3 regions of the Pseudomonas sp. S3_A03 genome follow, and region 2 is predicted to be linked to each of the others. Evidence: riboswitches for the same ligand, from Rfam matches in the RefSeq annotation. Region 2 holds a riboswitch; each other region holds the start of a gene.
The links. A riboswitch is a leader RNA that binds a small molecule or an ion and turns the genes downstream of it on or off. The one in region 2 is predicted to bind cobalamin.
Positions count from the first base shown of each region.

Region 1: it holds a riboswitch for cobalamin, as region 2 does, so the genes downstream of both, cobO (cob(I)yrinic acid a,c-diamide adenosyltransferase) here and AB4O25_RS06275 (CbtB domain-containing protein) in region 2, are expected to answer to the same signal.
Region 3: it holds a riboswitch for cobalamin, as region 2 does, so the genes downstream of both, AB4O25_RS09370 (ABC transporter substrate-binding protein) here and AB4O25_RS06275 (CbtB domain-containing protein) in region 2, are expected to answer to the same signal.

Region 1 covers NZ_CP162753.1:2,382,114-2,388,467, forward strand. The annotation lists gene cobD (threonine-phosphate decarboxylase CobD) at 1-530, opposite strand, end outside; gene cbiB (adenosylcobinamide-phosphate synthase CbiB) at 523-1,431, opposite strand; gene bluB (5,6-dimethylbenzimidazole synthase) at 1,428-2,078, opposite strand; gene AB4O25_RS10745 (cobyrinate a,c-diamide synthase) at 2,083-3,402, opposite strand; partial or broken gene cobO (cob(I)yrinic acid a,c-diamide adenosyltransferase) at 3,399-4,011, opposite strand; cobalamin riboswitch at 4,091-4,336, opposite strand; gene AB4O25_RS10755 (C40 family peptidase) at 4,434-4,973, opposite strand; gene AB4O25_RS10760 (C40 family peptidase) at 5,118-5,747, opposite strand; gene hda (DnaA regulatory inactivator Hda) at 5,957-6,354, opposite strand, start outside.
Region 2 covers NZ_CP162753.1:1,435,183-1,441,536, forward strand. The annotation lists gene cobN (cobaltochelatase subunit CobN) at 1-1,273, opposite strand, end outside; gene cobW (cobalamin biosynthesis protein CobW) at 1,277-2,338, opposite strand; cobalamin riboswitch at 2,433-2,631, opposite strand; cobalamin riboswitch at 2,674-2,878, shown strand; gene AB4O25_RS06275 (CbtB domain-containing protein) at 2,976-3,164, shown strand; gene AB4O25_RS06280 (CbtA family protein) at 3,176-3,880, shown strand; gene AB4O25_RS06285 (cobalamin biosynthesis protein) at 3,877-4,269, shown strand; gene cobM (precorrin-4 C(11)-methyltransferase) at 4,340-5,086, shown strand; gene nfuA (Fe-S biogenesis protein NfuA) at 5,265-5,849, opposite strand; gene AB4O25_RS06300 (fatty acid cis/trans isomerase) at 5,944-6,354, opposite strand, start outside.
Region 3 covers NZ_CP162753.1:2,075,747-2,082,100, reverse strand. The annotation lists gene AB4O25_RS09385 (alpha/beta hydrolase) at 1-733, shown strand, start outside; gene AB4O25_RS09380 (ABC transporter ATP-binding protein) at 959-1,723, opposite strand; gene AB4O25_RS09375 (FecCD family ABC transporter permease) at 1,720-2,724, opposite strand; gene AB4O25_RS09370 (ABC transporter substrate-binding protein) at 2,721-3,731, opposite strand; cobalamin riboswitch at 3,847-4,040, opposite strand; gene AB4O25_RS09365 (M24 family metallopeptidase) at 4,101-4,964, shown strand; gene AB4O25_RS09360 (hypothetical protein) at 5,282-5,584, shown strand; gene AB4O25_RS09355 (hypothetical protein) at 5,595-5,759, shown strand; gene AB4O25_RS09350 (aldehyde dehydrogenase family protein) at 5,933-6,354, opposite strand, start outside.

The DNA of each region.
Region 1 (6,354 bases), 950 kb from region 2:
CTCGCCAGGCTCAATTGCGGGGTCACGTCCATAAACGCTTCGTCCACCACCAGCCAGCCGCCGCGCTGGGCCAGCCGCGTGTGCCAATCCAGCAGGCGCTGCGGGCTGAGGCTCAGACCGGTGGGGTTGTTGGGGTTGACCACCACCAGCACATCGAGGCCATCGAGGAAAAAGTCGACTTCCTGCTCCTGCACCTCACGCACCACGTAACCCGCGCGGCGCCAAGCTTCGGCGTGTTCGGCGTAGCACGGCGATAACACGCCGACCTTGCCCGCACGGCGCAGGCGTGGCAGCAACTGGATCGCCGCCTGGGAACCGGGCACCGGCAACACGTGCGCCGCGCCGTAATACTCGCCGGCGGCCTGCTCCAGGCCGTCGTCGGTTTCCGGCAGGCGCGCCCAAGCGCGTAGCGGTATCTCGGGGATCGGCCAGGGCCAGGGCGCAAGGCCGCTGGAGAGATCCAGCCAGTTGGCCTCGGCAATCCCGTATTGAACCGACGCTTTGCGCAGCCGACCACCGTGTTCAAGCATAGAATTGCGCCCCCGCGCATAGGATCAGCAGCCACAGCCAAACGCCGCGCTGCACCAGTTGCCAGCCTCGTTCGATTGAATCGGCATCCGCCGCCGGGCCTTCGCCCAATGGCGGGCGCTGGTGCAGCTCGCCGTGATAAATCGCCGCACCGCCCAATTCGACGCCCAGTGCGCCGGCCCCGGACGCCATCACCGGCCCCGCGTTGGGGCTGTCCCATGTCGGCCCCTGGGTACGCCAGCATTTGAGCGCCAGGGCGGTTTTGCCCAGCACCGCGTAGGTCAAGGCCACCAGGCGCGCAGGAATGTAGTTCAGTACGTCGTCGATTTTCGCCGCCGCCCAGCCAAAGCGTTCGAAGCGCTCATTGCGATAGCCCCACATGGCGTCGAGGGTATTGCTCAAACGGTAGAGCACCACCCCCGGTACGCCAGCGACCACGAACCAGAACAACGCGGCAAACACCGCATCACTGCCGTTTTCGAGCACCGATTCGGTGGCGGCGCGGGCTACTTCGGTGCTGTCCAGCTCGCTGGTCTGGCGGCTCACCAGGTAACTCACCCGCGTGCGCGCTTCATCCAGGTCATCGCTGCGCAACGCCTGGGCGACAGGCAGTACATGTTCACCCAGGCTGCGCATGCCGAGGGCACAGTACAGCGCCAGAATCTCCAGCGCCCACCCGATAGAGGGCGCCCACGACAGCGCGGTGGCCAGCAGCGTCAACGGCACCACGGCGATAAACCATGCCGTCACGCCATGGCTGCGCCAGCCACGGCCACCGCTATTGAAGCGTTGCTCGATGCGCCCGGCAAAATTGCCGAACGCCACCAGCGGATGCCGACGCCTGGGTTCACCCAGCAGCGCATCCAACGCCACCCCGGCGACACACAGCAAGGCCACACTCATTGACTCGCTCCCCACGTATTCTCATACAACATGTCTTTCAGCGGCCGCGGTTCGGCCCAGCCTTCGAGCTGCAACATCGGTGCCGGATAGAATTCGGCCACCGGCCCCAGGCACAGCACGGCCAGGGGTTTGGCGCCGGGCGGCAGGCCCAGCAGATCGGCCAGGGCCTGGGGGTCGAACAACGATACCCAGCCCATGCCCAGCCCTTCGACACGGGCAGCCAGCCATAGATTCTGGATCGCACAGGACAGCGAAGCCATGTCCATTTCCGGCAAGGTACGGCGGCCGAAAATGTGCCGCTCGCGATCATCCATCAACGCCGCCACCAGTACTTCAGCGCAGTCGTGAATGCCTTCGACCTTGAGCTTCATGAATTCATCGGAACGTTCGCCCAGGGCTTGGGCGGTGCGCACGCGCTCTTCTTCGACCACTTGCTGGATTTGCCCACGCAGGTGGCGGTCGCTGATGCGGATAAAACGCCACGGCTGCATCAAACCCACACTGGGTGCCTGATGCGCGGCCTGGAGCAGGCGATGAAGCAATTCGGGAGCCACCGTACCGCCGCTGAAGTGGCGCATGTCGCGGCGCTCGGCGATGGCGCGGTAGACGGCGTCGCGGTCGGCCGGGGCAAATGCGTTGTCGGTCATGGCCCTATCGAGGGCAAGCCCCTCCCACATTGGGTGCAAACAAGGCGGCGACCGCTGATGGGTTCGATGGGAAATAAAAGTGCACATAAGAGGCTGTCATCCGCCCCTGTCGGTAAACCGCCTCGGCACCGCGCCCACCGTTAGGGCTCAGGCCACGGGCAATCGGCTCGCACTCGGTGCTGGTCAGGGAATGGTGATACGTGTGCCCGCGCAACACGCCTTCCGGCAATTCGACGCTTTGCAGGGCCAGGGCCGCGAGTTTCTTTTGCATCACCGCATCGCCCGGTAAAAGGCCGAGCAGTTCGGCACGGTTGCCGTCGACGTCGGTGAGCGAGTCCAGCAGGTAGAGCATGCCGCCGCATTCGGCGAGCAACGGCTTGCCGGCGGCGTGGTGGGCGCGGATGGCAGCGAGCATCGGGGTATTTTCCGACAGCGCCTGGTGGTGCAGTTCCGGGTAACCACCGGGCAGATAGAGGCTGTCGGCGTCGGGCAGTGCGTGATCATGGATCGGCGAAAAGAAGCTCAACTGAGCCCCCATCGCTCGCAGCAGGTCGAGGCTGGCGCCGTAGGTGAACGCGAAGGCTTCGTCACGGGCGACGGCGATGCGCACGCCCTTGAGCAATGGCTCCGCCTCGATCACCTGCGGTGCGGCGAAGGCCACCGGCGGCGGCAGCGCGACTTTGCAACTACCGCCCAGGGCTTGGGCGGCGGCGTCCAGGCGCACATCGAGATCATTCAATTCGCTGGCCTGCACCAGCCCCAGGTGACGGCTGGGCAGCTCGATACCGGTCTCACGTGACAACGCGCCGTACCAGCGCAGGCCTTCGGTGAGGCTGCCTTCGAGCAACTGCGCATGGCGCAGCGTGCCGACGCGGTTGGCCAGTACCCCGGCAAACGGCAGGTCCGGCTGATAGCGCGCCAGGCCCAATGCCAGCGCGCCAAAGGTCTGGGCCATGGCGGTGCCGTCGATCACGCCCAACACCGGCACGCCGAAGTGCCGCGCCAGGTCGGCGCTGGACGGCGTGCCGTCGAACAGGCCCATCACGCCCTCGATCAGGATCAGGTCCGCCTCCCCCGCCGCTTCCCATAACAAGCGGCGACTTTCCTGCTCGCCCACCATCCACATGTCCAATTGATAAACCGGCGCACCGCTGGCGCGCTCATGGATCATCGGGTCCAGAAAGTCCGGGCCGCATTTGAACACGCGCACGTTGCGCCCCAGGTTACGATGCAAACGGGCGAGCGCGGCGGTGACGGTGGTTTTGCCCTGGCCGGACGCCGGAGCGGCGATCAATACAGCCGGGCAATGACGGGGCGGGTTCACAGTTCGACGCCCTTCTGTGCCTTGATACCGGCCTGGAACGCATGCTTGAGCATGCCCATTTCAGTGACGGTGTCGCCCATTTCGATCAACTCGGGCTTGGCGCCACGGCCGGTGACGACCACGTGTTGCATCGGTGGGCGGGCTTGCAGGTCGCTCAGAACATGATCGAGGTCGAGGTAGCCATGCTTGAGGGCAATATTGAGCTCATCCAGCACCACCAGGCCAATGGACGGGTCTTGCAGTAATTGGCGCGACACGGCCCAGGCGGCTTCGGCGGCGGCAATATCGCGCTGCCGGTCCTGGGTTTCCCAAGTGAAGCCTTCGCCCATCACGTGAAAGCGCACTTGCTCGGGGGAAACGGCGGAAAAACAATTCTTCGCCGGTACTGTTACGCCCCTTGATGAACTGCACCACGCCGCACTGCATGCCATGGCCCATGGCGCGGGCGAGCATGCCGAATGCCGAGCTGCTCTTGCCTTTGCCATTACCGGTGAGCACCAATAGCAAGCCGCATTCATTGGGTGAATTGGCGATGCGCTCGTCAATCACGGCTTTTTTGCGCAGCATGCGTGCCAGGTGGCGTTCATCGCGGTCGGGGGTATCGGTCATGGCAGCTCTCCGTTGGGGCTGAACAAAAACGGCGGGCAGGGAAAAGAAAAAACAGACAGCCAAGCATCGCCCACCGTGATGCTGTTGGATGATCCTGGCCGGTCTCCGGGCTCATGAGTGGCGTTCTGAAGCGAACAGGCCGACGCTGCGCCTTCCCATATCGCGAGCGATACAGTGGCTCAATGCAGGGTCTTGACTCATTTACCGTTGCGGGGGCAGCGCCGGAATTGCGGCGGCGCTGTGTATAAGCGCGCTCACTCACCGGCTTCCCTGTTTCACTCTGTCGACCCACGGGTCACAGAGCACCTGGAACAAGCGGCGAAGGTTAGTGGGTTGGAGGGCTAGCTGCAAGCGTCAAGCCTAAAGCTACAAGCAGGCATTGCGCCGTCTTGCAGCTTTAAGCGTGCAACGTGGCATTGATTCTAAGGATTACGCGCCAGATTGCCCGGCAATACGCGCTTGGCACTCAGGTAAGCATTCTGCCAATACGCTTTGGACAGGGTGTCCAGTTTCACCGTGCCACCGGTTTGCGGCGCATGGACAAAGCGACCTTCACCCACGTAGATCCCAGCATGGCTGACCTGCGAGCCACCACCGGTGGCGAAGAACAATAGGTCGCCGGTTTGCAGGTTCTGCTCGCTCACATCCTGGGCGCGCATCACGATCAGCTCGCGCGTGGTGCGTGGCAGGGAAATGCCGGCGGCGTCGCGGTAGACGAAGCCGATCAGGCCGCTGCAATCAAAACCGGAGTCCGGCGTGTTACCGCCCCAGCGATAAGGCGTGCCGACCAGGCCCAGCGCACGAAAGAGCACGTCTTCGGCAGCAGGCGAAAAGTTCTGGGTGGAATAATTGAACACCGGCTTGGGCTTGACCGCGATGGGCGCAGGCGGCGGTGTGCGGCTGGCGCAGGCGCTGAGAAGCGCGGCGCAAACAATTAGAATCAGGCGGGCCGAGGTCGACATGTGCAGAACAATCCTGGTCTGGATGCGGCTTTCGCTGCCGAACGCTGAAAACCAGAACGCGCAAGCAAAGCTCGCGCGAACGGGTTACAACAATATCCAGGGATTCTAGCGCTTACGCGTCAAACTTCAAGTATCACTTTAAGTTTACTTACTGGCGGTAACCGTAGTCGGGGCCATGGCGAGTGCGCGCTTGGCTTCGATGAAGGTTTTGCTCCAGTAGCTGTCACCCAGGCTGTCGACTCGCACACCGCCACTGCGACGGCTGCTGGAGTGGATAAACTGGTTGTCACCCAAGTAGATACCGGCGTGACTGACACGACCACGGCCTGCCGTACTGAAGAAAAGCAGATCACCGGGCTTGAGGTTGTTGCGTGCGACCAACGGTGCTTTCACGTTGATCATTTCGCGCGTGGAGCGTGGCAGGTTCATGCCGGCTTCTTCGCGAAACAGATAGCCGATAAAACCGCTGCAATCGAAACCGGCTTCGGAGGTACCGCCGAAACGGTAACGGGTACCGATCAGGGACATGCCGCGTTCTAGGATACTGTCGGCCAGAACTGGAAGCTGGTAAGGCTTGTTGCCGGAGAAATCGGCCAGTTCTTTCTCGGTTGCCAGCTCTTCTTCATAAACGGAAGCAGACTGCGCAGCGACGAATTTTGCCTGGGACTGTTGTTGAGGCTTCTGCTGCTCTGCCACGTGTTGAGGGTGGGAGGCGCAACCAAACAACAGGGTAACGAGTGCGAGAGGCACGAGGGGTGCGAAGCGATTTAGCATGGGCACGACCGTGGCTGATGTGTAAAGAAGCCGAGACTATGCCCTCTATCACATCGATTTGCAAATTCAATCGTGCGCTATGTGACTTCGCGATTGGACCGTGACATCTAAGCCCTGATTCCAATTAATGACGTAAATGCGTAGCCCGCCGGGCTCAGACGCAGGTTTTCTGGCGCCTGAAAAGTGCCGAATCGTGACAAATCAACGTGTTACCAACCCAACGTCTCTTTGAGAAAAGGGATCGTCAATTTTCGTTGCGCCTGCAAAGAGGCCTGATCGAGCTGCTCAAGCAAATCGAACAAGGCGCTCATGCTGCGGGTACCGCGGGTGAGGATAAAGTGCCCCACTTCGTCGGTGAGGTGCAGGCCACGACGGGATGCACGCAATTGCAGGGCGCGCAGCTTGTCTTCGTCGGACAGGGGGCGCATCTGGAAGATCAGCGCCAGGGTCAGGCGTGACTTGAGGTCGGCCAACTTGACCGGCAATTCCCGAGGCGACGTGGCGGCGGCAATCAGCAAGCGCCGGCCGCTGTCACGCAAGCGATTGAATAAATGGAACAGCGCCTCTTCCCAATCCGCCTTGCCGGCGATCACCTGCAGGTCATCCA
Region 2 (6,354 bases):
CCGGCAATGCATCCGGCAGCGAATACCCTTCGGCTTGCAGCGCCCGCAGGATATTCAGCGCCGCCGCCGGGGTGTCCAGGCCCACACCGTTGCCGATGCGCCCGTCGCGGGTCGGGTAATTGGCAAGGATCAGCGCGATGCGCTTGTCTGCATTCGGTACCCGCGCCAACTCGACCCAGCGCCGTGCCAGTTCGGCGACAAAATCCATGCGCTCGGGCGCTGCGCGGTAGCACACCACGTCAGACTGGCTGCGCTCGCTGCGCCAGGCCAGGTCTTTGAAGCTGATGGGGCGGCTGATGATGCGCCCATCCAGCTCCGGCAAAGCGATGTGCATGGCCAAATCGCGCGGGCCCAGGCCCTGTTCGCTGGCCTGCCAGCCGGGCCTGTTGTCTTGGGCGCAAATGGCCTGGATCACCGGGATATTGCGGCGAAACGGGCGCAGGTGCGGAGCTTCGGGGCTTGATTGAGCAAAGCCGGTGGTGTTGAGAATCAGCGCCGCGCCGACCTCGTCCAGCAGGTCCTCGACCACCGTCAGGCAACCGGGCTCTTTCAGGCTGGCCACCGCCATCGGCAACGGGTTCAGGCCCGCCACCTGCAAGCGTTGGCAGAACACGTCGATAAAACCGGTATTCGCCGCCTGCAAATGCGAACGGTAGAACAACACCGCGACCACGGGCCGTTCGGCATGCCAATCGGCCTGCCAGTCATTGAGCCGGGCGTTGGCTTTACGCGGGTGATAGATCGCGGTGCGCGCCAGGGGTTGCGGCTCGGCCCACGGGTAATCACGGCCCAGATAACCGCTGGCCAGGCAGCGATAGAAATCCAGCGCATTGCCCAAGCCGCCCTGACGCAGGAATTGCCACAGGCGCTCGCGTTGCTCGGCGTTGACCGTGCTGAGACCACTGAGCTCGGGGTCGGGACGATCATCGCCCGGCACCAGGATCAGCGTGACGCCGCGCTCGGCCAACGCCACCAGACGTTCGATGCCGTAACGCCAATAAGCGATGCCGCCATGCAACGAAATCAGGATGACCTTGGCGTGGCGCAGCACTTCGTCAACGTAGAGGTCGACCGAGGCGTGGTTCTGCACCTGCATCGGGTTGGCCAGGCGCAGGCTGGGGTAATCCTCGGGCAGTTGCTGCGCCGCTTCGGCCAGCAGCGCCAGGCTCGAATCGCCGCTACACAGGATCACCAGTTCGGCGGGGGTTTGACCAAGGTCGGCAATATTGTCGTCCGCGACGAAACCACCGGGCTGAGTCCTGAGCAGGTGCATGGGTTAAGCGCTGAGCGCGGCGCGCAATTGCGCTTCAAGGGCAGCGGCATCCAGCTCCTGGCCGATCAGCACCAGGCGCGTAATGCGCGCTTCGTCTGCGCCCCAGGCGCGGTCGAAATGCTTGTCAAAACGCGTGCCCACGCCCTGGATCAGCAGGCGCATCGGCTTGTTGGGGATCGCGGCGAACCCTTTGATGCGCAGGATGCCGTGTTGCACCACCAGTTGGGTCAGGGCGTCGAGCAGCAGCGCTTCGTCGGCTTGCGGCAGGTCGATGGAGATCGAATCAAACGCATCGTGGTCGTGATCGTCTTCGCCTTCATGGTGGTGATCGTGATGGCTGTGGCGACCATCGATGTGCTCCTCGGAGCCGGCACCCAGGCCGATCAGCACGTCGAGCGGCAGGCGACCGCTGCTCGCTTCAATGACCTTGACGGCCGGCGGCAGCTCTTCGGCGACTTCCAGGCGTACGCGGGCCAGGTCTTCAGGGCTGATCAGATCGCACTTGTTGAGGATGACCAGGTCGGCGCTGGCCAGTTGGTCGGCGAACAACTCGTGCAGCGGCGACTCGTGGTCCAGGTTCGGGTCGAGTTTGCGCTGGGCGTCGACCTGGTCCGGGAACGCGGCAAAGGTGCCGGCGGCCACGGCTGGGCTGTCGACCACGGTGATCACCGCGTCGACCGTGCAGGCGCTGCGGATTTCCGGCCACTGGAACGCTTGCACCAGCGGTTTTGGCAGGGCCAGGCCCGAGGTTTCGATGAGGATATGGTCGAGGTCGCCACGACGGGCCACCAGTTCGCGCATCACCGGGAAGAACTCTTCCTGCACCGTGCAGCACAGGCAGCCGTTGGCCAATTCGTAGACACGGCCGTTGGCTTCTTCTTCGGTGCAACCGATGGAGCACTGCTTGAGGATTTCACCGTCGATACCCAGCTCGCCGAATTCGTTGACGATCACCGCGATACGACGGCCCTGGGCGTTGTCGAGCATATGGCGCAGCAAGGTGGTTTTGCCCGAGCCGAGGAAGCCGGTAACGATGGTGACGGGAAGTTTGGCCAGTGTTTTCATCGGATGCCCTTTTGGGGCGGGCATACGGGACGATTGGCCCTGCAACAGCGCGCAGCAGCGGATTTCGTCACCGGATCACCCCGCCCGGTTGAATTGGAAAATCGGTTGCGAGGCAGGTCTCCTGGCTTGGGGCTTGCGGGCCGTACGACCGGCGCCGGCTGCGCCTTCCCGCCTGATCGGCAGTGGCATGGCAGTCGGTAAACCCTTCACAGTTGCGGGGGCAGCCGCGGCTTGAACCGCGTTCCCTTCTTAGCTTCGGCCTGAGCCGAAGAACCTCGAAGGGTGCAAGGCTACAGGGGCTCGGTCAATTTGACTACCGCCGCTCTGCATGCTTTCCTACAAGCCTTGTTTCGGGTGCCCTTCACAGGGTGAAACGGGAAACCGGTACGTCATATCCGTATGGCAAGTCCGGTGCTGCCCCCGCAACGGTAAGCGAGCGAAGCGTCAGATCCACTGTGCCTGTACGGCATGGGAAGGCGATGCTTTATAGACCCAGTGTCCCTCGCAAGCCCGGAGACCGGCCCGAAAACTTCAGATAACAAACCCGCGGTGGGCGGGCGCTGTTCAGAACCCTGTGGGCCTGGCTCGCGGGGTTTTCATGCGCTCGTTTCACCCTGACACCTGAAAGGGACGCGCCATGTCGATCATCAGCAGCACCTCGCACACCGCCAGCAGCACCTCCACCCTGAGCCAACGCCTGAGCGCCGCTATCGGCGCGTCGATCCTCGGTGCGTGCCTGGTGTATTTCGCCGGTTTCTCGCACATTGAGGCGGTGCACAACGCTGCCCACGATACCCGCCACAGCGCCGCGTTCCCGTGCCATTGAGACCTGCCGACATGATCAAGCGTATTGCGCAAACCGCAGGGTTCAGCGGCCTGTTGGCCGCCCTGCTGCTGACCCTGCTGCAAAGCTTCTGGGTTGCCCCGCTGATTCTGCAGGCGGAAACCTTTGAAAAAGCCCCGGCCGCCACAGAGGTTGTGCATGAGCACGCCGCCGGCGCTGCCGCGCACACCCATGACGCCGAAGCCTGGGAGCCGGAAGACGGCTGGCAGCGCGTGCTCTCGACCACGGGCGCCAACCTGGTGGTAGCCGTCGGTTTTGCGCTGATGCTGGCTGGCCTTTACACCTTGCGCACGCCGACTCGCACCGCCCAAGGCCTGCTGTGGGGCTTGGCGGGTTACGCGACCTTTGTGCTGGCGCCAACCCTCGGCCTGCCACCGGAGTTGCCGGGCACTGCCGCCGCTGACTTGGCGCTACGCCAGGCATGGTGGATCGGCACCGCCGCCTCTACTGCCGCCGGTATTGCGCTGATCGTTTTCGGCCGCAATGGGCTGCTCAAAGTGCTGGGCGCAGCCATCCTCGCGGTGCCGCACCTACTCGGCGCGCCGCAGCCGCTAGTGCATTCAATGCTCGCGCCGCAAGCCCTGGAGGCGCAGTTCAAGATCGCCTCGCAGCTGACCAATATGGCGTTCTGGCTGGCCCTGGGCCTGATCAGCGCCTGGCTGTTCCGTCGCAACCGCGATGATCGCTACTCGGCATGACCTACGTGGTCGGCCTGGGCTGCCAGCGCGGTTGTGATGCAGCCACCCTGTTGGGCCTGTTTGATGCGGCCCTCGCCGAGGGCGGCGTCGAGCGTCACCGTGTCATGGCACTGGCCAGCATCGACCGTAAACAAAACGAGCCGGGGCTACTCGCCCTGGCCCGATGGCTCGACCTGCCCTTGCGGTGCTTCAGCGCCGGGCAACTGGCCGTTTATGAAGCGCGGCTGAGCCATAAATCCGCAGTTGCCTTCGCCCATACCGGCTGTTACGGCATCGCCGAAAGCGCCGCCCTGGCCCTGGCCGAACAGCTCTGCGGCGGCCCTGCCCGCTTGTTGATCACCCGCCGGAAAACCGCCCAGGCCACCTTTGCGTTGGCCTGCGCCGGCTAAAATCCCGATAATCGCGCTTTCCGATCATGAGCATCCTTCATGCTCGCCCGTTTTTCGACAGGAACTCTCCATGACCGTCTACTTCATCGGCGCCGGCCCCGGCGACCCGGAATTGATTACCATCAAGGGCCAACGGTTGATCCGCAGTTGCCCGGTGATCATTTACACCGGCTCCCTGGTGCCCGCAGCGGTATTGGACGGCCATCAGGCGGAACAGGTGGTCAACAGCGCCGAATTGCACCTGGAGCAAATCATCGACCTGATCAAGGCCGCCCATGCCAAAGGCCAGGACGTGGCACGTGTGCATTCCGGCGACCCGAGCCTGTACGGCGCGATTGGCGAGCAAATCCGCCAGTTGCGCGAATGGGACATTCCCTTCCAGATCATCCCCGGCGTCACCGCAGTGGCGGCCTGCGCTGCGTTGCTGGAGGCCGAACTGACCCTGCCGGACATCGCCCAAAGCGTGATCCTGACGCGCTACGCCGATAAAACCAGCATGCCGGTCGGCGAAGACTTCGACAGCCTGGCCCGCCACGGCACGACCATGGCGATTCACCTGGGGGTCAATCATCTGGAAAAGATCGTCACCGAGCTGTTGCCGCATTACGGCGCGGATTGCCCGATTGCCGTGGTGCACCGCGCGACGTGGCCGGACCAGGATTGGGCGGTCGGCACGCTCGCTGATATCGCCGGCAAAGTCGCCGCCAAGGGCTTTCGGCGCACGGCGCTGATTGTGGTGGGTCGGGTGCTGGCCAATGACAGTTTCAGCGAGTCATCGCTGTATCGGGCTGGGCATGCGCATCTTTATCGACCTTAGCTTTTTTACCAGATGCGTGTATCAGCCAGCGGTCGAGGCGACTGAGGCACCGCTATCGGAAGCAAGCCCCCACACCTAATCTTCCGTCTGAGATAAACAACGTAACCCACTGAATTAAAAGTATAAAAAAACGGCGCTCACGGGGCGCCGTTTTTTATTTTCGCAGTGAACGCCTTACTCAGTAGTAGGCGTTTTCTTTCTGCGTATGGTCGGTCACGTCACGTACACCCTTGAGCTCCGGAATACGCTCGAGCAAGGTGCGCTCGATGCCTTCACGCAAGGTCACGTCGGCCTGGCCGCAGCCTTGGCAGCCGCCGCCGAACTTGAGGACAGCGATGCCGTCTTCGACGACGTCGATCAAGCTGACCTGGCCGCCGTGGCTGGCAAGCCCCGGGTTGATCTCGGTCTGCAGGTAGTAGTTGATGCGCTCGTTGACCGGGCTGTCGGCGTTGACATTCGGCACCTTGGCGTTGGGCGCCTTGATGGTCAACTGGCCGCCCATACGGTCGGTGGCGTAGTCGACCACGGCGTCATCAAGGAAGGCTTCGCTGAAGCTGTCGATGTACGCGGTGAAGCTTTTCAGCCCCAGGGCGGTGTCTTCAGGCTTCTCTTCACCAGGCTTGCAGTAGGCAATGCAGGTCTCGGCGTACTGGGTGCCGGGCTGGGTGATGAAGACGCGGATACCGATTCCTGGGGTGTTCTGCTTGGACAGCAGGTCGGCCAGGTAATCGTGGGCGGCGTCGGTAATGGTTATGGCAGTCATGGAAACTCCTCACAGGCTTGCCGGCAGTTTACGCCAAAATATTACGCAGGTACAAAGTCCGAGTATTTTTGTCGGAAAAGCGTCGACCTGCCTGTCAGAGGTTTTCATAACGATTCATGTCCAACACCCCCTCTTCCACAGGCGTTGTCTCGCGGATGTACTGCGACAAATCATGGAAATACTGCCAGAACAGCGGATGGCTGCGGCGCACGCCCCAACGATCAACGATGGCTTCGAACTGCTTGGCGTCCTTGGCCTGTTCCATCTGCGCAACGAATGCAGGCACTTCCCGGGCCGGGATATTGAACATGAAGTTGGGGTAGCTGCTGAGCACGCCCGGGTAAACGGTCAAGGTATCCAGGCCCGACTGATAGCGATAGGCCTCACCCAGCAGGAACGCCACGTTACTGTGGGCACGGTTGCGCAGCAGGCTGTAGACCATGCGCTGGCCGCTGGCGGTCTCGATACGCAACATCGTCGCTTCGGGCAATTGATCGATCACCTT
Region 3 (6,354 bases), 640 kb from region 2:
GCCCGTGCGCATCCTGCGCCCGAGCGGCCCGCCCAAGGGGGTGGTACTGGATATTCACGGCGGCGGTTGGGTGATCGGCAATGCGCAGATGGACGACGACCTCAACCTCGGCATGGTCAACGCGTGCGACGTGGCGGTGGTGTCGGTGGATTATCGGCTGGCGGTGGATACGCCGGTTGAAGGGCTGTTGGAGGACTGCCTGGCGGCGGCGCATTGGTTGCTCGCCGAGGAAGAGTTTGCGCATTTGCCGGTGGTCTTCGTCGGCGAATCGGCCGGCGGGCATCTGGCGGCGGCGACGTTGCTGGTGTTCAAACAATGGCCAGAGTTGCTCAAACGGGTAAGCGGTGCGGTGTTGTATTACGGCGTTTACGATTTGACTGGCACACCGAGCGTGCGCCAGGCCGGGCCGAGCACGTTATTGCTGGACGGGCCGGGGATGGTCGAGGCGTTGCGCTTGCTCACGCCGGGATTAAGTGATGAACAGCGCAGGCAACCGCCGTTGTCGCCGTTGTATGGCGACTTTGAAGGTATGCCGCCAGCGTTGATGTTCGTGGGCGAGTTGGACCCGCTCAGGGACGACACGTTGCTCATTGCTGAACGATGGCCGCAGGCCGAGGCCCATCTGCTGCCGGAGTCGGCGCACGGGTTCATTCATTTTCCGGTGGCGATGGCGGATGAGGTGTTGGGGTATGGCCGAAGGTGGATCACGAAACGTATCAATGGCGAACAATAAAGCCGTTCGCCACAACGGCTGATCGGCATGATTTAAAAGGCTAGGCAGGCGGAAAGTCCTTATAGCACTTTGGCAGGTATCCCCAGATTCTCAGCACACATATCCACCCATTTTTCAGGCCGCCATTAGTGAAGTTTGGCCAGACGTGACGGTCGGCGGGCGCATGGTGGGCTGTTTGTTGTGGGTTTCCCAGCGCTGATCTTTGCTGCCCGACGGCATGGTCGCTCAGTTAGAGCGCAACCGCAGTATTTGCGCCCCATCAAACGGGTCCGTCAGGTAGTGCCCCTGCACGCCGAACGTGTCCTGCAGGCGTTGCGGTGTGAGTACATCCATCGGCTTGCCCAGCGCCACCAATCGCCCGCGATCCAGCACGGCCAACCGATCACAGGTCAGTGCCTGGTTGAGATCGTGCAGCGCAATCAATGTCGTCACCGGCAGCGCCTGGACGCCTTTCAAAATCGCCAGTTGATGCTGGATATCCAGATGGTTGGTCGGCTCATCCAGCAACAGAATCTGTGGCCGTTGCGCCAGGGCACGGGCGATGTGCACGCGTTGGCGCTCGCCGCCGGAGAGGCTGCGCCAGGCGCGTTGGCTCAGGTGGGTGGCGTCCACGTCGTGCAGGGCCTGGCGCACGATTGTGTCGTGGTCGTGTGACCATGGGCTCAGCGCCGACAGCCAGGGTGTGCGGCCCAGCGCCACGGCGTCGAACACGCGGATCGCGTCGTCGGTGTCGGCCTGCTGCTCCACCACCGCCAACTGTTGCGCGATGGTGCGGCGCGAGAGGTCGCCCAGGCGTTGGCCGCCCAGTCGCACCTCGCCGCTGGCGGGCGTACGCAAGCCCGCCAGCAGTTTGAGCAGGGTGGATTTGCCGGAACCGTTCGGGCCGACGATGCCCAAGGTTTCACCCAGGTTTACCTCCAGGTGAATCTCGCGCAGCAACTCGGCCTCGCGCACCTTGAAGCCCAGGCCCGTGCAACTGAGCACTGTCATCGGGCATTCCTCCGGCCGATCAGGATCAGCGCAAACACCGGCGCGCCGACCAGCGCCGTGACCACGCCCACCGGGATCACCTGGCCCTTGATCAAGGTGCGCGATAGCACATCGGCCGCGATCAGGAACAAGGCGCCGCCCAACGCACTGGCCGGCAGCAGTCGCGAGTGCCCGGTGCCGAGCAACAAGCGCACGGCGTGGGGGATCACCAGGCCGACAAAGCCAATGGAGCCGACAATCGACACCATCACCGCGGTGACCAGCGCGGCGCAGCCCACCAGCACAAACTGTACGCGGCGCACCGCAATGCCGAGGGACGCCGCCGAGTCGCTGCCGAAGGTAAACGCATCCAGCGCACGCCGGTGCCACAGGCGCACGGCCAAGCCCGCCACGGCGACCGGCACCGCCAGCCACACCGACGGCCAGCGCACGCCGCTGAGGTTGCCGAGCAGCCAGAACAGGATGCCGCGCGCCTGTTCCGAGCTGGCGGACTTGGTGATCAGGAATGCGGTGAGCGCATTGAACAGCTGCGAGCCGGCGATGCCCGCGAGGATGATCTGCCCGGTGCCGCTCATGGAGCCACTGGCCCGCGCCAATAAAATCACCAGGGCGAATGCCGCCATGGCCCCGACAAACGCGCCGGCCGACAGCGAAACCAAGCCGCCGCCCACGCCCATCAACGCCACCAGCACCGCGCCGGTCGAGGCGCCGGCGCTGATGCCCAACAAGTACGGGTCGGCCAACGGGTTACGCAACAACGATTGCAGAATCACCCCGCAGGTGGCCAGCCCGGCGCCGCAGGCGGCGGCGACCAGGGTGCGCGTGAGGCGGTAGTTCCACACCACGCCTTCGTCGATGGGGTCCAGCAGGTAGCCGGCGTTCCACAGTTTATTGGCGAGCACCTGCAACACCACCTGCGGTTCGATGGCGGTTTCGCCGATGGCCACGCCGGCGAGGACGGCGGCCAGCAGCAGCGCGAGGGCGAGTAGGGTACGGATCATTTGGGCAGGTTGTAGCCGTCGATGGCCGCGGCCAGTTGTTCAAGGCCATCAAAGGTGCGCAGGCTTGCCTGCAGCGCCAGGGCATCGAGGATGATGATGCGGTTGTTTTTTACCGCGTCCATGTTGCGCGTGACCGGGTCGCTGCGCAGGAAGGCGAGTTTCTTTTCATGGTCGTCGGCGGGGTAGCGGCGGCGGTCCATGCGGGCGATCACCAGGAAGGTCGGGTTGGCTTTGGCGAGGGTCTCCCAGCCGACGGCGGGCCACTCTTCATCGGACTGCACCACGTTGTGCAAACCGAGGGTTTCCAACATGAATTCGGGAACGCCCTTGTGCCCGGCCACATAAGGGTCGCTGGCCATCTCGGCGCTGGAGAACCAGACCAGTGCGCTGGCGTGTTTCAAGCCCTTGCCTTGCGCGGTGGCGACGGATTTGGCCAGGCGCGCTTTGAGTTCGTCGTTCAGTTGTTGGCCGCGATCCTGCACGTCGAAGATCTGCGCCAGTTGGTGGATGCTTTTGTAGATCGTCTCGATGCGGAACGGCTCCAGCCGCGTGCCGTCGGCGCCGACCAGGTTGTCTTTGCCTTCACAGTCGGAGGGCAGCAGGTAGGTGGGGATTTGCAATTCATGGAACTGCTCGCGCGTGCCCACCACCCCTTGCGCGCCGACCACCCATTCCAGCTCGGCCGCCACCAGTTGCGGGCGCTTGGCGATCACCGCTTCAAAGCTCGGCTCGTTGTTGGCCAGGCGGTCGATGCCGTCGTTCTGCGCCTTGAACGGCGCCAACACGCTGTTGAACCACAGCGAGGTGCCGACCACTTTGTCACCCACGCCCAGGGCGTAGAGCATTTCGGTGGCGGCCTGGCCGATGGTCACGCTGCGCTCGGGGGCGTGCTGGAAGGTCACGGTGCTGCCGCAGTTTTCGACCGCCAGCGGGTAATGAGTGGGCGCCGCTTGGGCCAGGGCACATAAGCCCAGCCCGGCGATCAGGGCGGTAACGCGTGGCAGCATGGGGCAATCTCCGTGTGAACCGTACGTGCAGCAGGGGCGTTACGGCTCGGAAATACGCCCTCGAACGCTGCCGCTCGGGCAGGCGAGGATGTCCTTCCCGGACACCCCGCCGGTGAGTGATGTTGCTGGGCCGGCAGGTCTCCTGACTGATGCGTCGTCGCCTCGCTCCGGCCTTCCCGGACGGTGTCCAGTGGCATGAAGGAGCAGGCTCGGCATCTACAGTTGCGGGGGCAGTTTCGATTGGCGCCGCGTGCGGCGTTTCGAATTCCCTATTAGTCCCGTTTGGGAACCGGCGCGGTATGGTAGTCCATCTTGGGCGCTGGGTGGAGGTACAATTCGGGTCCGTCCATAACCAACCCAAGGAAGGCCATGTTGATACGTCTGGGAATAGTGCCACTGTTGTTTTGCATGAGCGCACACGCCGCTGACCCTGCGCTCGCCCGCTACACCGACGCGATCGGCGACAGGGCCCGCGCCATCGCCCAGTTGGATGACGCAACCATTCTTGCCGAGGAAGCCAAACTGGCGCCCATCGCCAGTGACCTGTTGCGCAAGGTCGCGCCGCTGATCCGCAAGGGCGGCACCGGCACTGCGGTCCAGGAATTTTTACTCGACCAGTACGCACAGCACGGCTGGCTGCCGATGATGTTCGGTTATCGCGGCTACCCGGCAGCGGTGGCGGTGTCGGTGAATAACCAGGTGAGCGCCGCGCCGCCCACCGATGTGCCGTTCCCGGACGCGGCGCTGGTAAAAGTGGAGTTGATCGCGGCATCGGCGCAGGCCCATGTTGCTCAGGTCTGGACGTTTGCCACACCCAATGCCACCCCGGCGCAACGCCAATTGCTGATGACTGCGCGCCGTGCGCTGGCCAACGGAGTCGCCCACGTTCAGGGCGGCGAGCGGCTGGCCAATGTGGGGGCGGCGATACAACAGGAACTGGACGCGGGCCATGCCGTCGCGGTGCGTGAGTTTGCGGGCTATGCCATGGGGCAGGCGCGCATACAAAAGCCGCAAGTGCTCGGTTACAAGGTCGAGGGTGACAGCCCGTTGATGCAACCCGGGCAAGTGCTCAACGTGTATGTGATCGCCAAGGCGGGCACCGTTGGTGTGAGGTATCAGCCACCGGACTTTTGGAGCCTGCTCTCCACGGACGGTGCCGACGGCGTGATGTTGTCGGCGATGGTCGAGGTGACGGCAGATGGGCACCGGCTGCTTAGCCGGATGCTGGATTGATGCGCTGTACCGCCCTGCGAATGCTTGGGCGATGGGGTGATACGCAGTGATGGCTCAATGATATTATTTGCCGCGCCCTTTCGATTCGCCCCCAGGCACTGGATGCCCACACCCGCAGCCAGTTAAACGCACGCCTGACTGACCGCACCGCGGCCTATATCACAACCAGCAATCAGTCGTTCCGGGCGGCCACGGACGCCCACATTAACCGCATGGCCTTGATGGATCGCCAATACGATGTCTGCGCACGCCACCCGGATTGCTGGGATGCACCAGTCAAGCACTAGCCTCGATACGTCATACACAGGGAGTCAGTCATGAATGCTGATCAATGGATTGTTTTGTTCGAGCGGGCCTTTCGTGAAATGGGCGATAAACTCGAACAGGTGTTGCAACTGAACAGTTGCCGCGAGCACTGGATTCAGGCCGAAATCAGCTTGTATGCCTGGTTCAAGAATGACATCAGCCTCTGGACCGATTTGCCGATTGGCGAGCGGCGCAAAGCCGACCTGTATGCCCTGGACGACAGTGGCTCAACGAGCATGGTTGCTGAAATCAAGTGTCTGGGCGACATATCCCAAGCCAAGTGCCTGGAGGGCAATTGGTCAGTGAGGGGCTGATGTTGAGCGGTTGCGCTCATTCGAATGCCCGGTCCGGTTGTTTGTGCTGGTGATTGCCAAAGGTGAGCGCGAGACCAACACCGGACGACGCCTTCGCGGGGATGAGTGGGTAGATGGGCGTGACTGCGTCAACGTAGACCTGGGGTTTGCCTTGATCCGCCTGTGGGCGCTTTGACGCAGCTGCTTTCCTGTCGGGCATGCGACTGGCTTACTGCGCGAGCAACGGCTGGAAGCAAGTAAGGGCATGCTGCAAAAGCAGTGGGGGAAGTGACGGTCGATTGGTCGAAAAGCACCGCAGGTCAAAGGTGGGAGCACGCCCGCTCCCACAGTTGACGGGTGTTGCCTGTTTTATTTGCGATCCCGCCACACCGTCTGTGCATTGCAGAACTCGCGCACACCAAAGTGCGACAGCTCGCGGCCGAACCCGCTCTTTTTCACGCCACCAAACGCCACGCGTGGGTCGGAGACGCTGAAGGCGTTGACGAAGATCCCGCCGGTTTCCAACTGATTGGCAATATCCCGCGCCTTGGCCGCGTCGGTGGTGAAAATGCTGGCGGTGAGGCCGAATTCGCTGTCATTGGCCAGCGCCACCGCGTGGTCAGCGTCGCGGGCGGTGATGATCGAGGCCACCGGCCCGAACAGCTCCTGTTTGAACGAGGTCATCTGGTCGGTGACGTCTGCCAGTACGGTCGGTTCGTAATAGTTACCGGCCCCTGCGACTTTATTGCCGCCCAATAACAATGTGGCGCCTTCTTGCAGAGTGGCCTGGA